DNA from 3 places in the Carnobacterium mobile DSM 4848 genome. Region 3 is predicted to be linked to each of the others. Evidence: predicted binding sites of a transcription regulator. Region 3 holds the regulator's gene; each other region holds the start of a gene.

Region 1 (4,747 bases), 590 kb from region 3:
ACTTTTGGCATGCATGGATTCCATGAATTGAATATTATTAAAGACTGCTTCTTCATGTTGCGTCCGTATAGAGTCTTTCAAGGATTCGACACCATCTTGTGATTGTAATGTGTCTAAAAGCGTTAATCCGCCTAAAACTTTAGCCAGCATCTCTTTTTCATTTTTAGGCAGACGAGCCCAGTCATTCAAGTCATTCGATAACGGAATTCTCGTATCTGTCCAAAATTGCTCCACTAATTTTTCCCATGTTAATTTATCGATCATATCTTCTATTTTATTCCAATTTATTGCATCGTATTGTTTTGTCATATTTACATTCACCCTTCTTAAATACTGCAACTTTCGCAAGCATTTGAACCTATTTCTTCTGAATTTTCCGTAAATGTACGAATGTAGTAAAGAGATTTGATTCCTTTACGCCACGCATAATGACGTAAAATATTTAGGTCACGAGTCGTTTGTTTAGTTGTCCGGCCCTCTTTCCATTCGTACATACCTTCTGGGAGATCTGAGCGCATAAAGAGTGTCAAGCTCATCCCTTGGTCAATATGTTTTTGTGCTGCTGCGTATACATCAATTACACGGCGCATATCGATATCGTAAGCGGAAGTATAATAGGGCAATGTTTCATTAGATAAGAATGGTGCTGGGTAATAGGTTTTACCGGTTTTCTTTTCTTGTCGTTCTTCAATCAAACGGGTAATCGGATGCAAACTAGCCGAAGTTTCATTAACATAGCTGATAGATCCAGTTGGAGCTATGGCTAAGCGATTTTGGTGATACAAACCGTCTTGCATAACCGCTTCTTTCAACTCTTTCCAATTTTCTTTTGTAGGCACAGCAAGATTTTCAAATAAACTTGCTACTTTATTGCTTGAAAAGTCGTGGTCTTTCTCAGTATAGTTATCGAAATACTCGCCAGTAGCATACTTTGATTTTTTAAAATTATGAAAAGTTATTCCGCGTTCGCGAGCTATGCGGTTACTAGCAACCAGCGTGTAGTAGTTCAACATCATAAAATACGCATCCGTAAATTCAATCGATTCTGGTGAACCATACTCGATTTGATTCAAAGCTAAAAAGGTATGCAAACCCATTGCTCCAAGCCCAATAGTATGGTATTTGTCGTTTCCATGTTTGACTGATGGAACTGCTTCAATACTGGATTGGTCTGTTACCATTGTCAAAGCACGTACCATAGTATCGACAGACTTACCAAAATCAGGAGATTTCATTAAGTTGACAATGTTCGTAGAACCTAGATTACAGCTGATATCGGTGCCTAGCACCTCATAAGTTTGGTCATCATTGATCAGCGAAGGTTCTTGGATCTGCAAGATTTCACTACACAAGTTACTCATCGTAATCGTTCCATAAACGGGATTTTCACGGTTAGCGGTGTCAATATTAATGATATACGGGTAACCAGATTCTTGTTGTAATTTAGAAATTTCGTTTTCTAACTCACGCGCACTGATCTTAGATTTACGAATTTCTTCATTGTTAACCATATTGTCGTACTCTTCAGTGATGTCTACATACGCAAACGGTCTGCCGTAAATGCGTTCAACATCATAAGGACTGAATAAGTACATTTGCTCATCATGAGCTGCTAGCTCATAAAACTTGTCTGGTACAACTAAACCAAGAGATAGTGTTTTAACCCGAATTTTTTCATCAGCATTTTCTTTTTTTGTAGATAAAAAAGAAACAATATCTGGATGGAAAACATTTAAATAAACTGCTCCGGCACCATTACGTTGTCCCAATTGATTTGAATAGCTGAAACTATCTTCCAATAATTTCATAACTGGAATAACGCCGCTTGAGGCATTTTCTATTTGCTTGATTGGATCGCCAGCAGCTCGCAGGTTTGATAAGTTGACGCCAACTCCTCCGCCAATACGCGACAATTGAAGCGCACTATTGACTACGCGTCCAATGCTGTTCATATCATCGGTTGCTTGTATCAAGAAACACGAAACCAGCTCACCACGCCGTTTACGTCCTGCATTTAGAAACGTTGGCGTAGCCGGTTGATACCGCTGATTAACAATTTCATCAGCAATGGTACGTGCTAATTCTTTATCGCCATCAGCTAAATACAAAGCATTGAATACGATTCGATCTTCGTAACGTTCCAAAAAACGTTCCCCATCATTCGTACGTAGAGCATATTGTGTATAAAATTTAAAAGCTGACATAAATGAACGGAAACGAAACTTCCGGCTATAGATATCTTCAAATAATTCTTTAATAAATGAACGATCGTATTGGTTTAAAAACTCTTCTTCAATATAATCTTCTGCTATTAAATAATTCAATTTTTCGTCTAATGTGTAAAAGAAGACTGTATTGGGATTAACATATTCTAAAAAGTAAGCACGAACTGCTTCACGGTCTTTGTTAAGAGGGATAGAGCCATTGACAGGACGGTTCAATTCATTATTCAATTTAAAATAAGTAACCTCTTTTGGTTTAGTTGCTAATACGGGTTTATCCAAGGTCTTTCACCGCTTTCTTTAATTTTTGCACATCTTCATCATTTCCTTGAAATTCAAATGTATGCAATAAGGGAACGTTATATTCTTTTGCTAAATCTTTAGCTGTAAAAACAAATAAATTTCCGAAGTTCAGATTGCCGCCGCCAGCGACTCCTTTAAAGTAATTTTGATTTTCTCCAGTCTCAATAAAATCATTTATGATTTCAGTTGCTTCTACCTCATAAGTGGGAACAACTACAATAAAGGGTTCATGAATTGAAAGATATGGATTCGTTGGGGTGATTTCCAACAAATCCATATCTAATTTTTGTACAAATTTTCTAGTTTGTCCGGTTAAAGACAAATAAACTACTTTCATACTAATTGATCCAACAAGTCTGGGCGGAACCCGTTGAACGCTTCTTGTCCTTCAATTGTAATGACTGGCACTGAACTGAACCCTAACTCTTTTACTTCTTCTAATGCAGCTTCTGATTCAAAAATATCTTTAGTAACGTACTCAACACCCTTATCGTCTAGATATTTTTTAGTAAAATTGCATTGCATACAGTTGGGTTTTGAATAAACCACTATTGTTTTATTGTCCATTCTCATTACTCCTTTGATTTAAACTATTGGTATTAAAGCTGCTGACACTTTACCTAAGAGCAGCTTCCTTCTACTCTTAATATACTACACAACATCTTGTCTTTTTACAATCATAACATACACCATATATAGACTAATTTTTATATTCACAAGCTAAGTCATACTATATATAGTATGACTTGTGAAAGAGAAAAAAGCACTTAAAAACCTTATTTGTCTCTATTCTTCTCTACTTTTCTTTCGTTTTTTCACAATGCTTCTTTAGAAAAATATTTCCTCTATTTCACAATTCTGATAGGTAAAACTTAAAAACACGCTTTTTTTGTCCTTTAGACCAAAGAGGTTCAGTTAAGTTAAAAAACACAAATAAATTGGTTTTGTGAAAAAAGTACATACTTTCAAAAGACAAATGTAAAAATAGCATTGACTTTTTATTCATTCTCCCATATAATAAATTCTGTTGCTAAGAGATGTCTCAGTAGCTCAGCTGGATAGAGCATCCGCCTTCTAAGCGGACGGTCGGGAGTTCGAACCTCTCCTGAGACGTAATTTAGGTTTTATGTTTTTTGTTTAAAAATAGAAACACCTCTCAAAAATGGCTATATGCCGCTATTTTTGAAAGGTGTTTTCTTTTTTTGTTTTTTTGTTCCTTTTATTGGTTTTGATAATAAACTTGCCATAGTTTCGGAATAAAATACCGTTATCTTTTTCTCATCTTTATTTTCAACCAAAGTAATGAATACTCATTTTTATTAATAAAAATACATTAAAAGATTAAAAGAAGCCTAACCCAACAAGTGGACAGGTTTCTTTTTTAAAATAAAAATTTTATGCTTTTTCTTGGTATTCTAATGACTCAGGCCAAAATGTAACTACTTCGCTATCAGAGTCTCCTCTAGACAGAAAAGCTTCTTTTCCTGAACCTTTGTCTGCTTTAACAGCCAATACGCCTTCATCATACAACTGTTCCACTACGTCTATTATATCGCCATCTTCAAAAGTACCTTTAAGGCCATCAATTTTTTCTTTTATTCCATCGTTACTCTTATAAATAGATAGGATTTCATTTCTCAATTCTTCTTGATCCAATGTCATCTCTCCTCTTTTATTTAGTAACATAATTATACCAATTCTTGAAAAGGGTTTCAATTTGTAGCACTTAAAAACAAAATAGAGCAGCTGAACCCATTTGCTCTATTCGATCAGCACAAACTTCGTACAATTTTAATATAGCTGATTAGGGTCAATAAACTGATTAGTATTTTTGGTGTTTAATCCACTAATAGATAAAAATTCTGAATGCAAAATACGTCTGACATCTTCATCTGTCATAGCAGTGGTATTTTTTTGTTCTAAATCAACAGGATTTAATTTTTTCATTTCATAAATATGTTTAATCCCGGCCATATTGATTCCTTCAGATAAGAAATCTTTAATTTCAAGAAGCACATCAACGTCATTTAAAGAAAACATTCTTCTATTTCCTTCATTTCGTTCAGGTTGAATCAACTCTTGTTCCTCATAGTAGCGGATTTGCCGTGCTGTTAAATCGGTCAATTTCATGACTGTACCAATTGTGAAAACAGCCATTGAACGACGAAGCTCTTTTTCTTTCATTTCAGTCCTCCTCTTCATTACTTTTATAGAATAGCAAG
Region 2 (4,747 bases), 590 kb from region 3:
ATGATTAGCTACAGGACCACTACCGGTGGCATATTTCCCTAAACTACCAGCTCCAAGAATTGGAGAATTTTGACTAATGATTATTAAACCACATTTACTACATCTAAAACAGTAAGCTCTATCCAACAACGTTTTTCCTGTATTGCTATCAATTACTCTTCCAGTAGCATTACCTACCATTTTATGTTTTCCGCCTCCTGGGCAAGCAATGTATTGTGGGACTATTTCTCCAGTAATTTCACTTTCTGCTTGTATCTCTGATGCTTCTACAGACCTCACACTAAGAAAAAATCCAGCACCAACAACAGCAATTCCTAACAATATACTTAATAAGTATTTTTTCATTTTTTACTCCTCCAAAATTATATTTAATATCAATTAAAAGTAGTACACTCGCTTATCAATTCTCCTTAACTTAATAAACGAGCGCAATGGGTTGTATTATTGATTTTAAGGAGTTTTCCTTTTTTATTCGTTTCTTAATTATACAATATGTTTTTTATGATAAATAGATATGATCGTGAATCTACTACACCTCCTTATAGCTAACCTACAGTTAAAATCCTAACTGTCTTTTTAATCCAATATGATAAACCTAAGTTTATAAAATCAATAAATATGCAACCGATTACAAAAACAGTTTATAATTAAATCAGCTTTTTGTCAACATAAAAATACCAATACATTATAAAAATAACGTATTGGTATTTTTAAAGAAATGGAGTAAAATAAAGCAAAAGTATTCTATACTATTTTGGAGGTGCTCATATTAAAATTAAAGGATTTACTAAACGAGAAAAAGAAATTATGGACATTTTTTGGAACTCTGACTTTCCACTTAACGTATCGGACATTGAAAAGGTTAATCCAAGTTTAAGTAAAAATACCATTCAATCCATCGTTCGTAAATTAAATAAAAGAAATATCATTAGTGTCGATAAAATTGACTATAGCGGAACAGTACTTGCACGATACTACAAACCAACTATCTCTCAAGAAGAATACTTGATATCTGAATTATCTAATGATTCTCTTAGTAATTTATTTGCGACTTTCATAGATAAAGAAGCAACTCAAGAAGAATTAAATGAACTTGAACAACTGATTAAAGAAAAAAAGCAACAGACAAAGGATGTCTAAAACATGCATTATTCATTTTCTTCTCTGCTTATCTCATTATCCTTAGTTTCTATTATTGTCCTTCTTATTCAATACTTACTATCTAATAAACAGATATATAAAGTCATTAGAATTGATTTTATTTTGATCTTAACGTTAGTTGTATTATTAAGATTGATTTTCCCCTTGGAAAGTGATTGGACACTAACTTTAAAATCAACAACTGTTTTACCAACGTTATATGAATTTTTCGAAAGAAAAATTCAATTGTTCCATTTTGCTAATCTTACGTATTTCTCTACTCTGATTATGATATGGATACTCGGAAGTGTATTTTTACTTGTCAAATTGATTTTCCGATACTCAAAAATTAATTGTTTTATCTATACAATGGAAGATCAAACAAACTTGTACGCTAGTAAAAGGATTCATGCCTTTAAAAAGCTTGATCAAATGAATGTTAAAATTTACTCAAGTAACAATATTACTACCCCCATGATTTATGGGTTCAAAGAATTTAAACTTCTTTTACCGAATATTGATTTTACTGATGATGAGTTGGAATATATTTTTCTACATGAGGTCCAGCATGCTCAAAATCAAGATATTTTGATTAAATTAGTCTTGGAGATACTGGTAAGTGTCTATTGGTGGTTTTTACCTATTTATATTTTGAGAAAACAGATTCAATTAGTACTTGAAATAAGAGTTGATTCTCAGGTCACAAAGAGCATACGGAAACAGAACTATTTTGATTACCTTGAAAGTTTGATTAGTGTTAACCATGAGCTCGTAAAACAGAAAGCTACAGCAACGTCTTTAGAAAACCAGCTGGCTTCTTTTACCTTTATTGAAACAAATACTTTAAAAAGAAGAATCGAATTTATGATCGAAGGGTATGAAAAACAGTCTACCAAACCAATATTCTTGGTCCTAATATCACTCATTCTCTTAATAGCTTCATCAATTATTTTAGAACCTTATAGAATTGATGAAGTTTCAAAAAATGAAAGCACAGAAATAGTTGATTCTTCTGATACTTATATTCTCAAGAAAAAGACAGGTGAATTTAGACTATTCATTACAAACCAAGACATGGGCGTTATAGATGATGTGAATGACAACTCATTGAATGGGATTCCAATTATTGAAGAATAAGAAAGGAACTTTAGAATGAAAAAACTAGTTTTGCCTATCGTAAGTTTACTAATGTGGTTAATATTTGCAAATATTCAAGTGGATGCTTCCGAATTGCCAAATACTGTTACAACTAATCATAGTGTCGTATCGTATTCTCTATCGGATGACAACAATGGTCATATTACACCATTAGCAAATATCACAGGCTGGCGGTTTAAGAATATTAATGGGCATGCATACAAACGGCTATATGATTATACAGCCCAAAAATGGATTGGAAATTGGATAAAAGTCTAGATACTCAAATAAAAAATATGAGCTGAATCAACCATCCTTTTTCCCAAAAACAAAAAAATATTAACTTGCTTTTTCGGTGGTAGAAAACCTTTATTATAATGGGTTTCTACCACCGATTTTTATTTAAGAAGATAAAAGCATAATATAGTTTTTACTTTTTGACGATTTTAGGCATCTTTTTTAACTATTTTCTACTCTAGACTCAACACCTTAGTGACCTACATAAGGTAAACAAACATTCAGAAAAATTATAAAAAATTTTAATGCTAAAAGTGCTTGTCTTCTCAACATTTCACAAACAAATCATAATTATTCCAGAACTTCAAGAGTGATTTAATACTACATATGGTGTACAATAAATTCGAAACAACACTATATGGTATAAAAAATAAAAAAACAACTCTATTACATACTATTTAACAAAGCTTAACTAACACGAGGAGTGATTGATGTGGTAATGAACGTATCGACCGATGCAACAGTAAATATCAATAAGTTAAATGAGGATATTCAAGTTTTCCCCCAAGTTCATCCAATTACAGCAGACATGTCGCTAACACATATGGGGGTTTCGCGTCTTGTTATGCTGGATCGCTATGCTTTTAAAGATACTTCCAAAGTGACTCTTTCTGTTGGAGATTTAGTTGTATTAACAGTCAAGCCTGATCCTAGCTACCCAACTCGCGGTACAGGCTTTGTAACTCAAATTAATTATGAAAACCATACTGCTCAAATTTTGATAGAAGAAGAATATCGTGGGACTATTGAAAATCCAAGTGAACAAGAAACAGGGATAGTCACTCGTGATTTAGATGCTATTGAGAAACCGTTAGAAATTTATTACGAGCAGATCGCAAAACGCAATGCAACGGGGCTGGCGGCAGTTGAAAAAACAGCTGAACAGCGTGAAGCTTCTTATCATCGCTTTTACAATGAATTGGCGAAGTTGAACTTTATTCCTGCTGGTCGCGTTTTGTACGGTGCAGGTTCGGATACTGAAGTCACATATTTCAATTGTTATGTGATGCCTTTTGTTCCTGATTCACGTGGCGGAATTTCAGATCATCGTAAAAAGATCATGGAAATCATGAGTCGCGGTGGTGGTGTCGGAACAAACGGTTCTACTTTACGCCCGCGCAATTCATTGGTTCGCGGTGTAAACGGTAAGTCATCGGGTTCTGTTTCTTGGTTAGACGATATCGCACAATTGACTCATTTAGTTGAACAAGGTGGCAGTCGTCGTGGTGCTCAAATGATTATGCTGTCTGATTGGCATCCAGATATCATTGAATTCATTATTTCTAAAATGCAAAATCCACGGATCCTTCGTTATTTGATTGAAAATACAGAAGATGCCCAAATCAAAAAATTGGCTTCTGAAAAATTAAAATTTACGCCTTTTACTGAGCGTGAATCAGCTATGTACCAAAATATCTTAAATTATAAAAATATGCCGGGTACTGGTGGATTTGATCAGGCTACTTTACAAGAAGTTGAAGATAAAGTCCGAACCGGCGGAACATATGGAGTTCATCATCCCGACTTCTTATCAGGCGCCAATATCTCTATTTGCTTAACCGATGACTTTATGCAAGCTGTTGAAAATGACGAAGAGTATGCCCTGCGTTTCCCGGCTGTTGAATCTTATAATGAAGCTGAAATGGCTTTTTATGATGCTTATTGGACAGAAGTCGGCGATGTTCGCGAATGGGAAGCCAGCGGTCGTGCAGTCCGGACTTACCGGAAGATCAAAGCTCGCGAACTATGGAATTTGATCAACATCTGTGCCACTTACTCTGCTGAACCGGGCATTTTCTTTATTGACAATGCCAATAAAATGACAAATGCAACAGCTTATGGACAAAAAGTAGTCGCAACAAATCCTTGCGGCGAACAACCATTAGCTCCTTATTCGGTTTGTAATTTAGCTGCGATTAATTTAGCTGAAATGGCGGATAAGGATGCCGAGACCGTCGACTTTGCTAAATTAAAACAAACCGTTAAAACCGGTGTGCGGATGCAAGACAATGTGATTGATGCAACCCCATACTTTTTAGAAGACAATGAAAAACAAGCATTAGGCGAACGCCGGGTTGGTCTTGGCATTATGGGATTAGCTGATTTACTGATTTATACCGGAAAAGAATATGGCTCTCCTGAAGGAAATAAATTAGTCGATCAAGTATTTGAA
Region 3 (4,747 bases):
TCATGTGATTTTTCATTTGAAAGATGGCCGTGATCTACGGTATCTTGATGTTCGAAAGTTTGGACGTATGACACTTGTTCCTTTAGGTGAACAAAATAATGTAGCTGGGCTTAAAACTTTAGGGCCAGAACCGTTGCCAGAAACATTTGTTTTAGCAGAATTTCAAAAAACACTGCAACAAAAAAAGCGCGCTATTAAACCTCTTTTATTAGATCAAAAAGTAGTGGCCGGTTTAGGCAATATCTATGTAGATGAAGCACTTTTTAAAGCTAACATTCATCCTCTTAGAGGAGCTGATACATTGAGCTTGAAAGAAATGCAACAGTTACACCAAGCCATTATACAAGTGTTGGGCAATGCTGTAGCAGCAGGGGGAACAACAATCAGAACCTATAAAAATGCTTTAGGAGAAGCAGGAAGTTTTCAAGTGGAATTGCATGTTTATGGAAAAACAAATGAACCTTGCATCCTGTGTGGAACGCCGATCCAAAAATTAAAAGTAGCGCAAAGAGGTACTCACATTTGCCCTAATTGTCAACAACTAGCTTAAGAAAATGAACCAAAGAAAGGAAGGGAATGAATGACAGTTGTGATTGGTTTGACAGGAAGCATTGCAACAGGAAAATCAACTGTCTGTAAGTTTTTTAAAAGCCGAGGAATACCCGTTATTGATGCTGATATTGGAGCCAGGGTAGTAGTAGAACCTGGAACAGAAGGGTTAAAATCGATTGCACGTTATTTTGGAAAAGAAATACTTCATTCCGATGGGACATTAAATCGAAAAAAACTAGGAGAAATTGTATTTACTGATCCCATAAAATTAGAAAAATTGAATGGCTTATTAGAAAAACAGATTCGTAACTGGATACTTACCCAAAAAGAAGAGTATCTGCAACAACACCCCCCGTTGCTTGTGTTAGATATTCCTTTATTGTTTGAAAAAAATTATTTAACAGAAGTAGATCAAGTGATGGTAGTTGCTGTGACAGAAGAGATACAGATAGCTCGGTTGATGCAGCGCGATCACATTACACGCGAGATGGCTGTCCAGAAAATAGCAGCCCAACTTCCTTTGGCGAAAAAAATAAAACAGGCAGATGTAGTGATTGACAATAATGGAACCATCCAAGAAACAGTAGAGCAGCTGGAAAAATGGCTGCAGCAAATGGATCAAATAAACTGAATGGTTGCTGTTATATAAAATAGTGTTAAAAAGAATGAGTAGAATATCCGCTCATTCTTTTTTTAGCTTTAGCTAGCAAATGCAGTTATTTCAGGTGTTTCGCCTCTGTAAGACCTGTGGTATAATAAAAGTATAATGGTTATGAGTGTGATAATTTCAAGAAAAATCATAAAAAAAGGATGATGAGTAGTGCAATGTCCACGCTGTCAAAATAATGGTTCTAGAGTTGTCGATAGTCGTCCTGCAGATGATGGGCGTGCTATTCGTAGAAGAAGAGAATGTGAAGCGTGTAACTTCCGATTTACAACATTTGAACGAGTTGAACAAGCGCCACTGTTAGTAATTAAAAAAAATGGCACACGAGAAGAATTCAATCGTGGGAAAATGCTGCGCGGCATTATCCGATCATGTGAAAAGCGCCCAGTTTCAGTAGAACAAGTTGAAAAAATAGTCGATGAAGTGGAGAATAAAATTCGGAGTTTAGGGGAAAATGAAATATCATCAGCGATCATTGGTGAATACATTATGGAAAAACTAGCAGAAGTGGATGACGTTGCTTATATTCGTTTTGCTAGTGTTTACCGTCAGTTCAAGGATATGAGTGTTTTCTTGACAGAATTACAAGAGTTAGAAAAAAAGAAATCTGAAAAAAAAGCTGAAACGGATTAGAGGAAGTAGAAGAAAGGTGTGATGGCATTTGAACTATCCTTGGAAAAATTTGAGTCCGAAAGATGGATTCATGGTTCGACAAAATGCCTTGCTTTCGGATATAGACCAAAAAATATTGACTTTTTTATATCAACCTTTGATAGGAGCAACAGCCTATAGTCTTTACATGACGTTGTGGACTGAGATTGATGAAGAGTCTTATTGGAGTGAAGGAATACTTCATTCGGAATTGTTGACACTTTTAAGCGTAGGGATTCCAGAACTGTATCAAGCGAGAATTAAATTAGAAGCTATTGGGTTGTTAAAAACCTATCTGAAAACTGAACCAGAAAAGTTGTATGTATATGAATTAGTTGCCCCTCATTCAAGTGCAACTTTTTTCAAAGATGACTTATTGAGTTTGCTTCTTTTTGAAGCGGTTGGAGAACGGAAATTTCGTAAATTACGAAATCGATTTGTAACGGCTCCATTGGAGAAAGAAAACTATAAAGAAGTTACCAAATCCTTTTTGGATGTCTATCAGTTTGATGGAAACCTGCTTAAACAAGAAAAGGCATTACTAAAAGAGCCAGTTGAATTAATTGGCAACGACTCAGCTGCTGGACCTGTAATCGAAAACCAAACGTTTGATTTTAAGTTTTTTTATACGGGTTTAAACAGCCACTATGTTAGCCGCTCCGCTATCTCAAAAGAGCTTGAAGCAACGATCTTAGTGTTGCATACAATGTACGGAGTGAATGAGTTAGATATGCAGCGTTATGTTTTAGAAGCCAGCGACATGAATACAGGGATGATTGATGAACGAAAGCTGAAGAATAACGTTTACCGCGATTATCACGCACGCGCTCAAAAGAAGGTTCAGCTGCATGATGTAGTAGAAAAAGATATTCAAAACGAACAAAAACAACAAAGAAACCGCAAAAGTGTTTTAAAACAACAAGGGCTAACAGAGAATGAAATCACTATTGTTGAAGTGAGCGAAGAAATTAGTCCGTTTGATTTTATGACTTCGATTAAAGACCAAAAAGGCGGCTATGTAACAAAAAATGAAGAATGGGCATTAGAAGAAATAGTGCAAAAAGCTAATTTACCTGCTTCAGTTGTTAACATATTGATCCATTATATCTTAGTTGTAAGGAATAACCCTATTTTTGAAAAAGCTTTAGCTTATAAAATATCCAATGATTGGGCTCAAAATAAAGTTGTTTCACCAGAAATGGCACTTCAAAAAGTTAAAACGATGTACCAAGAAAATGCTGAAAAGAAGAAGCAAGCAGAAAGAAAACAGTATACCAACCAAAAATCAACTAGCTACGGGAAAAAGACAACGACTAGAAAAGAAACTCTTCCAGAATGGGCGAAAGAAGACAATAGCGCTAAAGCTGAAAAACCAATGAGCGAAGCTGAGAAACAAGCTTTTATGGACCGCTTAAAACAAATCCAAAGTTTCGGAAAAGAAGGTGATTGAAATTGGAAGATATCGGTAAAAGTCTAACTAAAATGCTTAAAGAACGAAACTTATCTGACCAATATAAAAAATTGATCCAAGAAGTCTTGAATGATCAGGATGTTCAGCAATTTATTGAAAAGAATCAAGAGCTATTGAATGAAGAAGCGATTGTAAAAAGCTATGCAAAATTGTATGAGTTCGTCAACGAAAAGAAAAAGTATCAGGAAAAAGCAGGGATGATGGCTCCAGGATACCAACCGGAATTGATCATGAATTATCACTTTATTGATGTTGCTTATGTACCGACAGCTGAATTGATTGCGAAGCAAAAAGAACAGGCTATTAAAAACCGCATTCATTCGATGGATATGCCAAAAGATGTTCGTACAGCGACCTTCGAACGTTTTTATTTAACTGATGAGCGAGCAACAGCTATTACAGCTGCATATGATTTTATTTCAGATTATTTGCAGAGCCCAAAATCCTTTCATCAGGGACTGTATTTACAAGGATCATTTGGAGTGGGGAAATCTTTCTTATTGGGTGCCATCGCGCATGAGCTTGCTGAAAAAGGCTATCCTTCCACTTTGATGCACTTTCCTTCTTTTGCAGTTGAAATGAAGCAAGCAATTGGACAGAATTCAACAGGAGAAAAATTAGATGCTGTCAAAAAAGCACCTATTTTAATGTTGGATGATATTGGAGCAGACTCAATGTCAAGCTGGATAAGGGATGATGTGCTTGGAGTTATTTTGCAGTATCGGATGCAAGAACAATTACCCACATTCTTTTCTTCTAATTTCGATATGAAACAATTAGGCGAAGAACATTTAAGAGTTACTCAACGTGGAGAAGATGAGCCGTTGAAAGCCCAACGTATCATGGAACGTATTCGTTATTTATCTAAAGAAATCAAAATGACGGGCAAAAACCGTCGATTGTCTTAAGGCAGTGCAGCTATGAATTTAAGCAAAAGCAATAAGAATGCTATTTTTTACTTGAATTTTTGTGACGGAAATGATTTAATAACAGTAATAGATTAAATCTTTGAGAAAGACACCAAAATAAAAAATCGGTTTTTTTAAGAGAGGGAAATAACTGCTGCAAGTTTCCTAAAAACGAATTTATTTTGACCCCTTTCGAGTGCCGCTGTGAACCAGTTAAAGTATTAGCAGCCGGTCGTGTAGCTAACGTTAACAGCTTAGAGAGAATTCCTGTTCAGTGAGAAGGGGATTCTGCATCTGGGTGGAACCACGTATTTTACGTCCCTTTTGTGTTAGGCAACTAGCATAAAAGGGACTTTTTTTATTTGGCCGAGCGTTTGAAAGATTTTTTAAACTATAAAAATTTGAAACCATTGGAGGAATGGAAAATGTCAGAAATCAATATTACTTTGCCGGATGGTGCTGTAAAGCAGTTCCCAACGGGTTCAACAACAAAAGACA

The links. Region 3 encodes NrdR, which represses ribonucleotide reductase genes. Its sites were predicted from a motif close to ACACNATATATNGTGT; they were not measured.
Region 1: a site for NrdR is predicted at 3,253-3,268, ahead of nrdH (glutaredoxin-like protein NrdH). Genes of this name have one in related genera too.
Region 2: a site for NrdR is predicted at 2,893-2,908, ahead of BR87_RS07190 (vitamin B12-dependent ribonucleotide reductase). Genes of this name have one in related genera too.

What each region holds. Positions count from the first base shown of each region.
Region 1 covers NZ_JQMR01000001.1:320,935-325,681, reverse strand. Annotated here, with positions in the region: gene nrdF (class 1b ribonucleoside-diphosphate reductase subunit beta) at 1-309, opposite strand, end outside; gene nrdE (class 1b ribonucleoside-diphosphate reductase subunit alpha) at 327-2,504, opposite strand; gene nrdI (class Ib ribonucleoside-diphosphate reductase assembly flavoprotein NrdI) at 2,497-2,862, opposite strand; gene nrdH (glutaredoxin-like protein NrdH) at 2,859-3,092, opposite strand; tRNA gene BR87_RS01470 (tRNA-Arg) at 3,565-3,638, shown strand; gene BR87_RS01465 (hypothetical protein) at 3,921-4,181, opposite strand; gene BR87_RS01460 (MerR family transcriptional regulator) at 4,317-4,709, opposite strand.
Region 2 covers NZ_JQMR01000001.1:1,508,596-1,513,342, forward strand. Annotated here, with positions in the region: gene BR87_RS07170 (hypothetical protein) at 1-345, opposite strand, end outside; gene BR87_RS07175 (BlaI/MecI/CopY family transcriptional regulator) at 775-1,140, shown strand; gene BR87_RS07180 (M56 family metallopeptidase) at 1,144-2,277, shown strand; gene BR87_RS07185 (hypothetical protein) at 2,329-2,556, shown strand; gene BR87_RS07190 (vitamin B12-dependent ribonucleotide reductase) at 3,014-4,747, shown strand, end outside.
Region 3 covers NZ_JQMR01000001.1:914,370-919,116, reverse strand. Annotated here, with positions in the region: gene mutM (DNA-formamidopyrimidine glycosylase) at 1-550, shown strand, start outside; gene coaE (dephospho-CoA kinase) at 581-1,183, shown strand; gene nrdR (transcriptional regulator NrdR) at 1,373-1,852, shown strand; gene BR87_RS04155 (replication initiation and membrane attachment family protein) at 1,881-3,320, shown strand; gene dnaI (primosomal protein DnaI) at 3,323-4,249, shown strand; gene thrS (threonine--tRNA ligase) at 4,675-4,747, shown strand, end outside.